2 regions of the Bacillus mexicanus genome follow, and region 2 is predicted to be linked to the other one. Evidence: predicted binding sites of a transcription regulator. Region 2 holds the regulator's gene; the other holds the start of a gene.
What was found. Region 2 encodes LexA, which represses DNA repair genes until DNA is damaged. Its sites were predicted from a motif close to CGAACATATGTTCG; they were not measured.
Positions count from the first base shown of each region.

Region 1: a site for LexA is predicted at 1,931-1,944, ahead of uvrB (excinuclease ABC subunit UvrB). Genes of this name have one in related genera too.

Region 1 covers NZ_JBCEYV010000002.1:418,478-425,111, forward strand. Annotated here, with positions in the region: gene uvrB (excinuclease ABC subunit UvrB) at 1-1,853, opposite strand, end outside; gene AAGG74_RS11775 (CsbA family protein) at 2,038-2,268, opposite strand; gene AAGG74_RS11780 (PEP/pyruvate-binding domain-containing protein) at 2,650-5,142, shown strand; gene AAGG74_RS11785 (TetR/AcrR family transcriptional regulator) at 5,221-5,784, shown strand; gene AAGG74_RS11790 (MFS transporter) at 5,819-6,634, shown strand, end outside.
Region 2 covers NZ_JBCEYV010000001.1:925,832-932,465, reverse strand. Annotated here, with positions in the region: gene AAGG74_RS04995 (SRPBCC family protein) at 1-1, opposite strand, end outside; gene AAGG74_RS04990 (hypothetical protein) at 233-421, shown strand; gene AAGG74_RS04985 (poly-gamma-glutamate hydrolase family protein) at 947-1,705, shown strand; gene AAGG74_RS04980 (YndM family protein) at 1,728-2,180, opposite strand; partial or broken gene AAGG74_RS04975 (metallothiol transferase FosB) at 2,346-2,506, shown strand; gene lexA (transcriptional repressor LexA) at 3,285-3,902, opposite strand; gene yneA (cell division suppressor protein YneA) at 4,050-4,367, shown strand; gene AAGG74_RS04960 (YneB family resolvase-like protein) at 4,386-5,039, shown strand; gene AAGG74_RS04955 (DUF896 domain-containing protein) at 5,103-5,336, shown strand; gene tkt (transketolase) at 5,505-6,634, shown strand, end outside.

The sequences.
Region 1 (6,634 bases), on a different contig from region 2:
TTAGACAGCTTCGGCGCGACTTTTGTTTTGTATTCCGCTTTATCCTCAGCTGCTACTGTTGCACGAATCACATCGCGAATTTCCTTATTGATTGTTTGCGGCGTAATGCCGTGCTCTTCATTAAACTGCTCCTGCTGCTCGCGGCGGCGTTTTGTTTCATTCATCGCAATTTCCATAGATTTCGTTATTTTATCGGCATACATAATGACGCGGCCTTCAGAGTTCCTTGCCGCCCGTCCGATAGTCTGAATCAGCGATCGTTCTGAACGAAGGAAACCTTCCTTATCCGCATCCAAAATCGCAACAAGCGACACTTCAGGAATGTCGAGCCCTTCCCTCAGCAGGTTGATGCCGATAAGCACATCATGCTTGCCAAGACGAAGATCGCGAATGATCTCAATCCGTTCAAGCGTTTTAATCTCTGAATGTAAGTAGTTTACTTTTATGCCGATTTCCTTCAAATAATCGGTCAGGTCCTCTGACATTTTCTTCGTCAAGGTTGTGACGAGCACCCTTTCATTCCGCTCTATCCTCGCTTGTATTTCGCCAATCAAATCATCAATCTGGCCTTCGATCGGACGCACATCAATAAGCGGGTCAAGAAGACCGGTCGGACGAATGATCTGCTCGACCATTTCATCCGTGTGCTCAATCTCATACGCTCCTGGCGTTGCTGATACATACACGGTATTGTGCATATGCTTTTCAAACTCTTCAAAACGGAGCGGACGGTTATCAAGCGCTGATGGAAGACGGAAGCCGTGATCCACGAGCACCTGTTTCCGAGCCTGGTCTCCGTTAAACATACCTCGCACCTGAGGAATGGTCACATGCGACTCATCCACCACGATCATGAAGTCATCAGGGAAATAATCAAGAAGCGTATAGGGCGTTGAACCAGGAGGCCGAAGCGTCAAATGCCTTGAATAATTCTCAATGCCGGAGCAAAAACCCATTTCCCGCATCATTTCAAGATCATATCTTGTCCGCTGCTCTAAACGCTGCGCTTCAAGCAGTTTGCCGTTTTCATGCATAACCTTCAGCTGTTCATCAAGTTCTTTCTCGATATTTAGAATCGCTTTCTCCATTTTCTCGGCCCGCGTAACGAAGTGGGATGCCGGGAAAATCGCAACATGATCACGGTCGCCGAGAATTTCTCCTGTCAGGGCATCTACTTCTCGGATCCGTTCGATTTCATCCCCGAAAAATTCAACTCTTATACAGTGTTCATCACGGGATGCTGGGAAGATTTCCACTACATCTCCGCGCACACGAAATGTACCGCGCTGAAAGTCGATATCATTGCGGGCATATTGGATGTCTACAAGCTTTCTGAGCAGCTCGTTGCGCTCGATTTCCATTTCAGGCCGCAAAGACAAAACCATTTCTCGATATTCTTCTGGCGAACCGAGACCATATATACAAGACACACTCGCAATAATAATGACATCTCTCCGTTCAAACAAAGAAGATGTGGCGGAGTGCCGCAATTTATCAATTTCATCATTAATGCTTGCATCTTTCTCTATAAACGTATCCGTTTGAGGCACATACGCCTCCGGCTGATAATAATCATAGTAGCTGACAAAATACTCGACAGCGTTGTTCGGAAAAAATTCCTTAAACTCACTGTAAAGCTGTCCGGCGAGGGTTTTATTATGGGCAATTACAAGCGTCGGCTTATTGACTTCTTTAATCAAATTGGACACTGTAAATGTTTTTCCCGTTCCTGTCGCCCCCAGCAGAGTCTGATGCTTCTTGCCCTCCTGAATCCCTTTTACAAGTTTTTCAATGGCTTTCGGCTGATCTCCTTGGGGCTGATATTTCGAGACTAACTCAAAGCGATCTTTCACAAAATAAGCCTCCGTTTCTTTAACGAAATCTTCCTATAGTTATAGTAACACAATGGAATACAAAATCACTAAAAATACGAACTAAAGTTCGGTGGTTTTTTATTTCCAGCTGTTTTCATGTATAAAAAACCTGCTTTTAAAACGTAAAAGCAGGAATCCAGTCTTTATATTCATTATGCCCGATTTATTCCTCTTTTTTCTCAACAGCCTTTTTGGCCATATACAGTCCGCCCGCAACAAGAGACACAATATCCAAACCTACAATAAAATACGTTTCTGTATAGCCTTTTAAATAAGAGGCAAACAACAATGCAGCTGTTAGAGCGATCGCCACATAATGATTAAAGGTAACTCTTGTAAATAGTACAACAAGCATAAAAGGGAAAAACAATGCAAAAACGGCTTTTGTAATCAACAAAAACCCTCCTCAGGGATTCTTCATCTGATCTGATTATAGTAAAAAATAAAGAATCGAACAATCATGCAATCGTTCCCTCTTTCACACCATACCCTTTTTCAGTCGAAATCAATCTTGAAAATATAAATGTATCACCCGAATGAGTATTGCCAGATTTTAAAAATAAAAGAAAAATAGGTATACAGAACCATTCCACCTGTATTTTCCATGATAATGTAACCAACTTAACTATTCACTTTATTTAGGCCTTTCTGCGTTTGACGGCATTTTCCCGAAAATTTACAATTGGATGATAGTGTTTACTATCATTTTTAAACACAGGCTCCATCATAAAAAACTAGAGAGAAAAAACAAATGAAGGAAAGAGGGGTTTTAGATATGTATTCTGTCATATTTCGCCAAGCAGAAGAATCCAGCGAGCTTGCTGGAGCAAAAGGCATGAACTTGATTAAACTGACCAGGCACGGTCTTCCTGTTCCGAACGGGTTCGTTATTCAGACGAATGCACTCGCACGCTTTATGGAGGATAACCAGCTCCATGAGACAAGCGAAAACATCGAAAGCAGAATTATCACAGGCGTATTTACTGAAGAACTGAAACATGAGCTGACAAGTTCCTTTTACGAGCTGAGAGAATCATACCAATCCGTTGCCGTGCGTTCTTCATCTGCTTCGGAGGATTTAGAAGGCGCTTCATTTGCAGGTCAATATGAAACCTACTTAAATATCAAAACAGAAGAAGAGTTTTTAGCTAAAGTGAAAGAGTGCTGGGCTTCATATTTTTCAGGCCGAGTGAGCAGCTATAAGAAAAAAATGAACAATCAAATCGCAGAGCCGTTAATGGGCGTTGTCGTTCAGGGGCTGATTGAGTCAGAAGTGTCAGGTGTTATTTTCAGCCGCAATCCTGTTACCCATAATGATAAAGAGCTATTAATCAGCGCCAGCTATGGTTTGGGGGAAGCTGTCGTTTCAGGAAGTGTCACTCCAGACACATTTATAGTCAATAAATCTTCCTTTGAGATTCAGAAAGAAATAGGCGCAAAGGAAATCTACATGCAGTCTGCGGCAGAAGGAATTGCTGAAAAAGAAACAAGTGAAGATATGAGAAGCCGTTTTTGCCTTACAGATGAACAAGTGATTGAACTGGCTGAAATCACGAAAAAAACTGAAGACCTATACGGATATCCGGTCGATATCGAATTCGGAATCGCTGATCATCAAGTATACCTTCTGCAAGCTCGTCCGATCACAACCATTGAACAGGATAAAAAAGCAGCAGAGGAAAAACGCAGCTTCATGATTACAGACGCTGATATGGATGATTTCTGGATCAACATGGAGTCAAATATTGAAGGCCCGGTAAGTCCGTTATTTTCATCATTCATTGTACCGGCCATGGAATATGGCTTGAAGAAAAACATGCAAAAGTTTCCGCTTGGCGCGGTCGCAGAAGAAGTGAAGCTTTATCGCGGGCACATTTACTCCAAAAACCAAGGCGGGCATCATCCTGATGAGAACTGCGGTAAAGAGATTTTCCCGATATTATCAGAGCGTATGTATGACATCATCAACCACACATACCTTCCATTTTACGAGACGCTGGATCAGCTCGCACAAACGGATCATACTGCTGAAAGCGCGCTTGATGCTTTTAGAAAGTTAAAAGCCTTTTATCTCAGGGCTTATGATGAGCATTTCAATATTGTTTTCCCGCAAATGCTTCTGACAAACAAATTGCAAGCGATGTACCAGCGCATTCAAGGAGAATCCGAAACCGCTCATTTTTACGAAATGCTGACAGGAAAAATGAACAAATCACTGGAAACTGACCGGTGTCTGTGGCTCTATTCGGTTAAAGTACAGGGAAACCCAAATCTGCTGTCCATTTTTGAAAGCGCTGAACCGGAACAGCTCCAGGAAAAATTGGAACAAACAGATGAGGGCAGACATTTTCTCAAGAACATCCATGAGTTTTTACAGGATTACGGGTGGAGATCTGTAAAAAGCCATGATTTAATTGAACAAATCTGGGCAGAAAACCCGTATTTTGCACTGGCCAATATTCAAAATTACGTCCGTAATGGCTATCATTTTGACAATGAATTTCAGAAAACAAAAGAAAAACGAGAGACATTATACCATGACTTCTTGAAAACCATAGAGGATCCTAATGTACGCGACGAATTTGACCGGTATTATCAGTGGACACTGAACTCTGCAAATATAATGGATGACCATCACTTTTATATTGATGCCATGCTGGATGCCAAGGCGAGAGTCTTTCTGCTCAAGGTAGGTGAATTGCTGGCGAAAAACGGGGTCATTCAAGATCGGGAAGACCTTTGGTTCTTGTATGATGATGAAGTGGAAAACGCGCTTCTTCACCCTGTATCCCTGCAAGAAAAAGCTGAAAAACGCAGACAGGACTTTCACGAGTATGAGATTGCCAAAGCACCTGCCTACCTCGGTACTCCGACAAAAGAACAGCTCAAAATTGCTGAAGAAATTGTCGGCGCCGTCATTGAGGATGAAAAAAATACAGAGAATCACATTTTTGGCATTGCAGCATCAAGCGGTATCGCCACAGGTCCGGTAAAAATCATTCGGGATGCCAGTGAATTTTCTCAATTCGCGTCTGGGGACATCCTCGTTTGCAAAATGACCACACCGCTATGGACCAGCCTGTTTCAAGATGCCAAAGCGATTATTACAGACACAGGCGGCATTTTGTCACATGCTGCGATCATTGCCCGAGAATATGGCATTCCTGCCGTTCTTGGCACACGTACAGCAACAGAAAGACTTCGAAACGGTGACATCGTTACTGTGGACGGAAGCAGCGGCAGCATTACGGTCGTCAGCAGAGCCTAATGCGCCCTCCCTCTTTCTGATACAAGCAGGACAGGTGTATACTTCTTGTCCTGCCAGTATATTCGTGAGGTGAACGTATTGAGACCGACAAACAAGAGAATTCTTGACGCCGCCATGCAACTGCTCGTCAAAAAAGGCTACCGCGCAACGACGACAAAAGAAATTGCAGAAAAAGCAAATGTCAGTGAAGCGACGATTTTCAGGAATTTTAAAAACAAACAGGGACTAGTTGAGGCTTTGCTTTCTCAGCATTCTCCAAACAGAAGCAGCATTTTGGAACAAACAGAAGGCGATTTGTACAAAGACATGCTTCATATCGGAACCTGTCTTTTGGAGGAGCTCCAACAAAAAAAAGATATTATTAAAATCAGCTTTCGTGAACCGGCCATGTTTCAGGATATCATCAACCACGTAACAGAATATCATCAATTTATGAAACAGCTATTGATTGATTATCTCAAATCAATGGGCGAAAAAGGGGTGATTCAAACTGGAGATGAAGCGGAGCATGCCGACGTATTCATGTCGATCATTTTCGGTTATTTTATCCATCGTCTCCATTTAGAAGACCGGGCGGCTTCAATGCCTCAGAAAAAAATGCTGGAGCATAGCACAGCTCTATTTGTCAAAGGAATTTCTTGATGAACTCCTTGGCATTACAAAAAGGAGGATCCCAATGAGTTCAAGAAAAGAATGGGCGCTGATCGTCTCACTATTATTAGGGGCCATCCTCGCACCCATTAACTCAACGATGATCGCGGTCGCGCTCTCATCTATATCTCATACGTATAACGAGTCCATCGCAAGCATCACTTGGGTGGTTACCGTTTATTTAATCGTAATGGCAGTCACACAGCCGATTGCTGGAAAACTCGGTGACATGTATGGCAATAAAAAAATGTACTTATGGGGTGTCGGCCTTTTTCTTATCGCTTCCTTAGGCTGCGCACTCTCACCGAGCCTAGTGCTGTTGATTGTCTTTCGGGCGTTGCAGGCTGTTGGAGGCGCACTGCTTACGCCAAACAGCATCGCCATTATCCGTCACGTCGTTTCTGAAAAACGCCTGCCGAAGGTGTTTGGTTTCTTCGGACTTGGCGCAGGACTTGGGGCAGCACTCGGCCCTTTCATCGGCTCTTTGCTGATTGATAGCTTTAGCTGGCATTCGATTTTTTGGGTCAATATCCCATTTCTCGCGATTGCTTTATTTGCGGCATTAACGATGTTCCCTCCATATAAAGAAAATAAATCTAACGCGCCGCTGGACATCATCGGCTCTCTCTTGCTTGCAGGCAGTATTGTTTCGATTATCCTGCTGACGAAAACTGAGGCTTCATGGGGCTATGCAGTATACAGTGTATTCATCCTTCTTTTTGTCCCGCTTTTTTTCAGGAGAGAAAAACGCACACAGCATCCAATTATTGATTTTACACTGTTTAAAAGCTCGACCTTTACAAATGCCAATCTATCAGTCTTATTAAGCAATTTAATGATG
Region 2 (6,634 bases):
TTTTGTTTCCCTCTTGACATAAGATTATTTTTCATTTGAATCATATAATACATTATGTAATCATGTCCATAGCACGCCTTATTTATAATCTGTTGATGAATATTGGCTAAAGTGTGGCCTGTGAAAGAGGCTTGCAGAAAAAACATACAATGAGAGAGTATAAAGTGTCTATTTCGTTTTTGTTTCAGGAGGTTATATTTTTAGTTTAAAATCTAAAAGAGGAGGTAGTTTTATGCTAGGAAAAATCAAAGCAGCCATTGATAACAGTCCAGGAAAGCCGGCTAAAATTGTCGTCAGTGAAAAAGCGTTTCAGCAATTGAAGGAAGAAATGCGCTTTGTTTATGTTTCCAAACCAAAAACGATAATGGGAATACCTGTGGAGATGTCAGATCAGACAGAAAGCTTTAAGCTGGAATTTTAGCAGGATATGCGTGCGTTATTTATGTTATCTTCCTGCGTTTTTGCGGATTTTAAGTGCCTTTCCCCATTGGAATGCCTCTTTAACCTAATGGGGATCGTGCTTTTCAACATTTTATTTTCAGGTTTGGACAGGTGCGATCTTGAATAGCCTTTTAGAATCTATCTCCTTGGATGATTGTAATCACCGGTCTGATTGGCGGTTTTGCTGTGAAGTTTCTGGACATTGACTTCTATAAAGTGAAAACAATTCCGCAAAGGAGAAAATAAGAAAAAGTTAAAAATCATGAAACTGAATAAAAATGCGCGAGCCAAAAAAGGCAAGTGCGTTTTTTTTCTGTTTTATATGGGAAATGGGAAAAAGGGGTGCATTTACTTTTTATAAATTCAAAAATGTGAAGAACAGCGCCCGGGCTAATGGTATATAATATTTTGGATGTAACAAAAATTTAACAAGGAGGACGAGAAATTCGTGCTAAAGCCTCAAAGAATTCGACAGCCCGTTGATTTGGACTTAGGGGCGGAGTAGATGAAACCGACCAAAGTATCCCTGCTCCGCCGTTTGCTCCATTCCTTGAAGCAAGTTGATTGTAACATAGTCAAACGTTTTCCATCAACTTGTAAAATTGTGAAATTATTGTTAATTTTCATGGTATTCGTTCCGATTTCTCCAATATATGCTAAAGATATATATCAGAATTTTGAGACATTAAAAAACAATGAAGATCCTGCGAATTACAGCATTGTTACGAAAGAAACAAGAAGCGCTGTTCTAGTTTTAGCGATTCATGGAGGAGGTATCGAAGGCGGGACAAGTGAAGTAGCGAAAGAATTAAGCAATCAGTACTCGATGTATTTATTTGAAGGATTAAAATCGTCAGGAAATTCAATTTTGCATATTACGAGCACACAATTTGATGAGCCTCGGGCTCTGAAAATGACGGAAAGTCATGAATATGTCATTTCATTGCACGGGTATGCAGAAGAAGATCAACAAATCGAAGTTGGCGGTACAGATCGCGTGAGAGCGGCAGATTTAATTGAGAAACTGCAAAACGCAGGTTTTCCTGCTGTGTTGCTTAATAAAGATCATCCGCGTGCAGGTGTCAGTCCGAATAACATTGCAAATCAATCAAAAACAGGTTTGAGCATCCAGTTAGAAATGAGCACAGGTTTTAGAAAATCTTTGTTCGGAGTGTTTTCTTTAAAGGATAGATCTATTACCCAAAATGAGAGGTTTTATAATTTTACAAAAGTGTTATCCCATTTTATCAAAAATAGCTATTGAAAAATAGGAGGTACTAAGCCTCCTATTTTTCCTGCTTCTCATTCGTAACCTCAGGAAACAGCTCGTCTGCAGCTTCTGTTTGATACTGTAGTGTATGATCTTTGGCTGATAGTTCACTTCGAAAGGTTTCATCCAGCACATTTTTTAGCAAATATCGATGAAAAAAGTATTCAAACACAGTTAGACAAGCAGCGGAAAGCAGAGCAGCTGCAAATGGCGGGAAGTCGTTTCTTGTTTGGGTTAAAACAAAGACCCAAAGAATAACAAATGAAAGCCCAAAGTCCGCCAATGAAGCTGAAATATTGTTTGTTCTTGGAAGAACGAGTATATCACCGGATAGATAGGAAACAAAACCTAAGAAAAGTGCAATAAACATTACACTCAAAAAGGGCGCGTGGTAGACTCTGTCCAAAATCAAATATAAAAGGGCGAGAGTGAAAGCAATCTTTGAAGCAAGTGCAATGATATGTTTCATTTGACCACCTAAATTGTGTTATTTGTGAAAAAAGCATTAACAGTAAACAAATGATAAAAAATACAAGTCATAGAATTCAAACCGATAAAAGTTCATCGCTGTTACATTCTATATTTTAAACAATCCGTTTTTGTTTACACTGGTATTTTTTGCTGGCTGCATGAAATTTTCTTAAAAAACGATTTGTTATTTTCAATTTCTCATTTGGATACATCCCGAGAAATGACATGAAGGCATCTTATCCCCATATTGTATTTACTATTGAAGATCATGTGCTTGCAGAATTATAAGTAAAATATCATGTGAATATTTTGCCTAGCAGAGAATGAGATGAACGCGATTGAAAATCGATTGATTTTACTGGTCCTGGACTCACAGATGTGAATCCTTCAAGGCAAGCTCCGGTATTAATAAAGAGGAAAAAGCGCTATTGAAACAGCATCTGTAGAACATATTTATAAATATTCTGTATGATAAAGAAGTTTTGCTGTATTTTTTGGGCTGTGGTTTATGATCTTGGGAGCCGCTATTTGTTCAGAAAAGATTACACTTTAGCGATTTACCTGACACTAAGTACGAAGTAATTTAGCAGGAGCAGGTTTAATTTTAGCGCTCAGGATTAGGTTTCTGTGTTTGCAGAAAAGTATTCAAAAACTGCACAATTGTGCGGATAAAAGGGCAGTTATGGTATACAGTATGTTTATTTTGTCTTGAGCTCACACTGATAAAGAGAAGAGAGCTGTTTTTTCAGGGGATTTGAACAAAAATTACTGTGTACTAAATCTTCATTGTAATATCATTTCCTCGCCCCTCTCATAAACATAAAACAACGTTATTCCACGATCTAAGAGTATGAAACATTTTTAAGGAAATCACGTCTAATGTTTTAAACAGACCGTATTCTAATGAAAGTTTCCTTAAGGAAAGAAATTTTCTTGACTTCAACAATTATTTGGAGGATAATTGTGGTGTAAACATGATGTTCTTTTTCCTCCTATTGAGGCTCGCCCCTAAAAGTTGGGGCGGGCCTGCTTTTTTTTGCATAAAAAACCCCCTCTCCGTAAAGGAAGAGGGGGTTTTTCACGTACCTAATAGATCAATAGATTAATGGACAGTTCTGAATACGCCAATTACTTTTCCTAAAATGCTGACATTCTGCAAGATGATAGGTTCCATCGTTGGGTTTTCAGGCTGTAAACGAATGTGAGTATCCTCTTTATAGAAACGTTTTACTGTAGCTTCATCATCTTCTGTCATCGCAACTACAATTTCCCCGTTGAATGCTGTATTTTGCTGTTTAACGATGACATAATCTTTATCGAGAATACCAGCATCAACCATACTGTCCCCCATAATCTCCAGCATAAACACATGCTCGTCCGGAGGGACCATACGGTCAGGAAGCGGAAAATATTCTTCGATATTTTCTACTGCTGTAATAGGAGATCCCGCCGTGACTTTCCCGATGACAGGCACATTAACGACCTGACTTTGGGGAATGTCCACTTCTTCATCAAGTATTTCTATTGCTCTTGGTTTTGTCGGATCTCGTCTGATCAGCCCTTTTGTTTCTAAACGGGCCAAATGGCCGTGGACAGTTGAACTGGACGCAAGCCCAACAGCCTCTCCGATCTCTCTCACGGAAGGCGGATATCCTTTTGATTTAACCTCTGCTTTAATAAAACGGAGGATATCAAGTTGCCTTTTTGATAGCTTCGTCATTTTTCGCACCTCAAAACGTCGATTTTAAGAAGATTATAGCATGATTTTCCTTACAGTACAAACATAGGTTCGAAAAAACAATTGACAGAAACGTTTGTTCGTATATACTGAAATTATAAAAACGAACAAACATTCCTATTGGGGGTTATCATAATGAATAAAGAATCTATTATTTTTGTCGGTCTGTTCACAGTGATTTTGAGCACGGTTATCCTTTTGCTGTCATATACGAGTGGCGGTCAGGAGCTTAATCAGTATGTTAAAATAGAAGTCCAGCAAGGCGATACACTTTGGTCAATTGCTGATCAGGTATCAGATTCAAAAAAGATAAATAAAAATGATTTTATTGAATGGGTAGCTGATAAAAATCATCTTCAGACATCTGATCTCCAGCCGGGAGATGAGTTGGTTATTCCATTGAAAAAGAAGCACCAAGATGCATATGAATTGGCAATTGTAAGATAGAAAGGAAAGATAGAAAAAATGAAAGCACTCATTTATGCCCGCGTGAGCACGAATAAAGAACAGCAGGAGACTTCATTAAAACGGCAGGTGGAGGAGCTTACAGCCATTGCAGCCGAAAACGGCATGGAAGTCGTCAAAGTGATTTCTGAAAAAGCCAGCGGATATGAAATGGATCGGGACGGTGTATTTGAGCTGCTTGATGAGATCAAGAATATTGAAATTGATGTCATTTTAATTCAGGATGAGACAAGGCTTGGGCGAGGCAATGCGAAAATTGCATTGCTTCATTGTATTTACAGAGAAGGTGTGAAAGTCTATACAACGGCTCATAGAGGGGAATTGGAGCTTTCGGAGGCTGACTCGATGGTACTGGAGATCGTAAGCATTGTGGAAGAATATCAGCGGAAAATTCACAATATGAAAATTAAGCGGGGAATGAAGCGTGCAGTTAAAAACGGTTTTAAACCGCAAAAAAACCTAAAAAACCAACATGAAAACAGTGGGAAAGAAAGAATAGAGGTCCCCATATCAGAGATCGTCCGCTTAAGGGCGAATAAACTGACGTTCGCAGAAATTGCGGCGACGCTAAGAGGGTTTGGCTATGATGTATCTAAAGCGACCGTCCACAGGCGTTTTCAGGAATACACAGAGAATGCCGAGACAGCCGAATGAATCAGTTGTAAAACTCTTTTTGATCTAGTACTATATAGACAAAATGCAATAAAGGAGTTTAACATGATTTCAAACGCGAAAATTGCCAGAATTAATGAACTTGCTGCTAAAGCCAAAGCTGGCGTGATAACAGAAGAAGAAAAAGCTGAACAGCAAAAACTCCGTCAAGAGTATCTGAAGGGTTTTCGTTCTTCTATGAAAAACACGTTAAAAAGTGTAAAAATCATTGACCCAGAAGGCAATGATGTAACACCTGAAAAGCTAAAAAAAGAACAAAAAAATAACAAACTTCATTAATATAAGAGGAATACGGAAATATCGTATTCCTCTTTTGCCTATACTATAGCTAAAACTCTCTTATGACAAAATTCAACAAGTTTCTCTCAAATTTAAGCTGAAACAGTTGAGAAAAAGTCGTCAGACATTTATGATGAAAGGGTACAACATATAAGGAAGGGGATTTTTATGGATACAATTGAAAAGAAATCAGTTGCTACCATTCGTACACTGTCAATAGACGCAATTGAAAAAGCGAATTCTGGTCACCCAGGGATGCCAATGGGAGCCGCTCCTATGGCATACACGCTGTGGACAAAATTTATGAATGTAAGCCCGGCAAACCCTAGCTGGTTTAACCGAGACCGTTTTGTTTTATCTGCTGGACATGGATCAGCACTTTTATATAGCATGCTTCATTTAAGCGGGTTTGATCTTAGCATTGAAGATCTTAAGGGATTCCGCCAGTGGGGCAGCAAAACACCTGGACATCCGGAATTCGGACATACTGCCGGTGTTGATGCAACAACAGGTCCGCTTGGACAAGGGATTGCCATGGCAGTCGGAATGGCTATCGCTGAACGCCATTTAGCGGAAACTTACAACCGTGACTCATTTAACGTAGTCGATCATTATACATACAGTATTTGCGGTGATGGTGACTTAATGGAAGGTATTTCTTCCGAAGCCGCTTCACTCGCAGGACATCTTCAGCTTGGCCGTTTGGTCGTATTATACGATTCTAACGACATCTCACTCGATGGAGATCTCGACCGCTCCTTCTCTGAGAACGTGAAACAGCGTTTTGAAGCAATGAATTGGGAAGTCCTTTATGTTGAGGATGGAAACAACATTGCAGAATTAACAGCAGCTATCGAAAAAGCACGTCAAAATGAAAAAAAACCTACATTAATTGAAGTGAAAACGACAATTGGTTTTGGTTCACCTAACCGTGCCGGCACTTCTGGTGTTCACGGGGCACCGCTTGGTAAAGAAGAAAGCAAGTTAACAAAAGAAGCTTATGCGTGGACATATGAAGAAGATTTCTATGTTCCGTCAGAGGTATATGAGCATTTTGCTGCAGCAGTTAAAGAATCAGGAGAGAAAAAGGAACAGGAATGGAACACCCAATTCTCTAAATATAAAGAAATTTATCCTGAACTTGCAGAACAGCTTGAACTGGCAATCAAAGGAGAGCTTCCGAAGGACTGGGATCAAGAGGTTCCTGTTTATGAAAAAGGAAGCAGCTTGGCATCTCGTGCATCTTCCGGAGAAGTTCTCAACGGGCTTGCGCAAAAAATACCTTTTTTTGTCGGAGG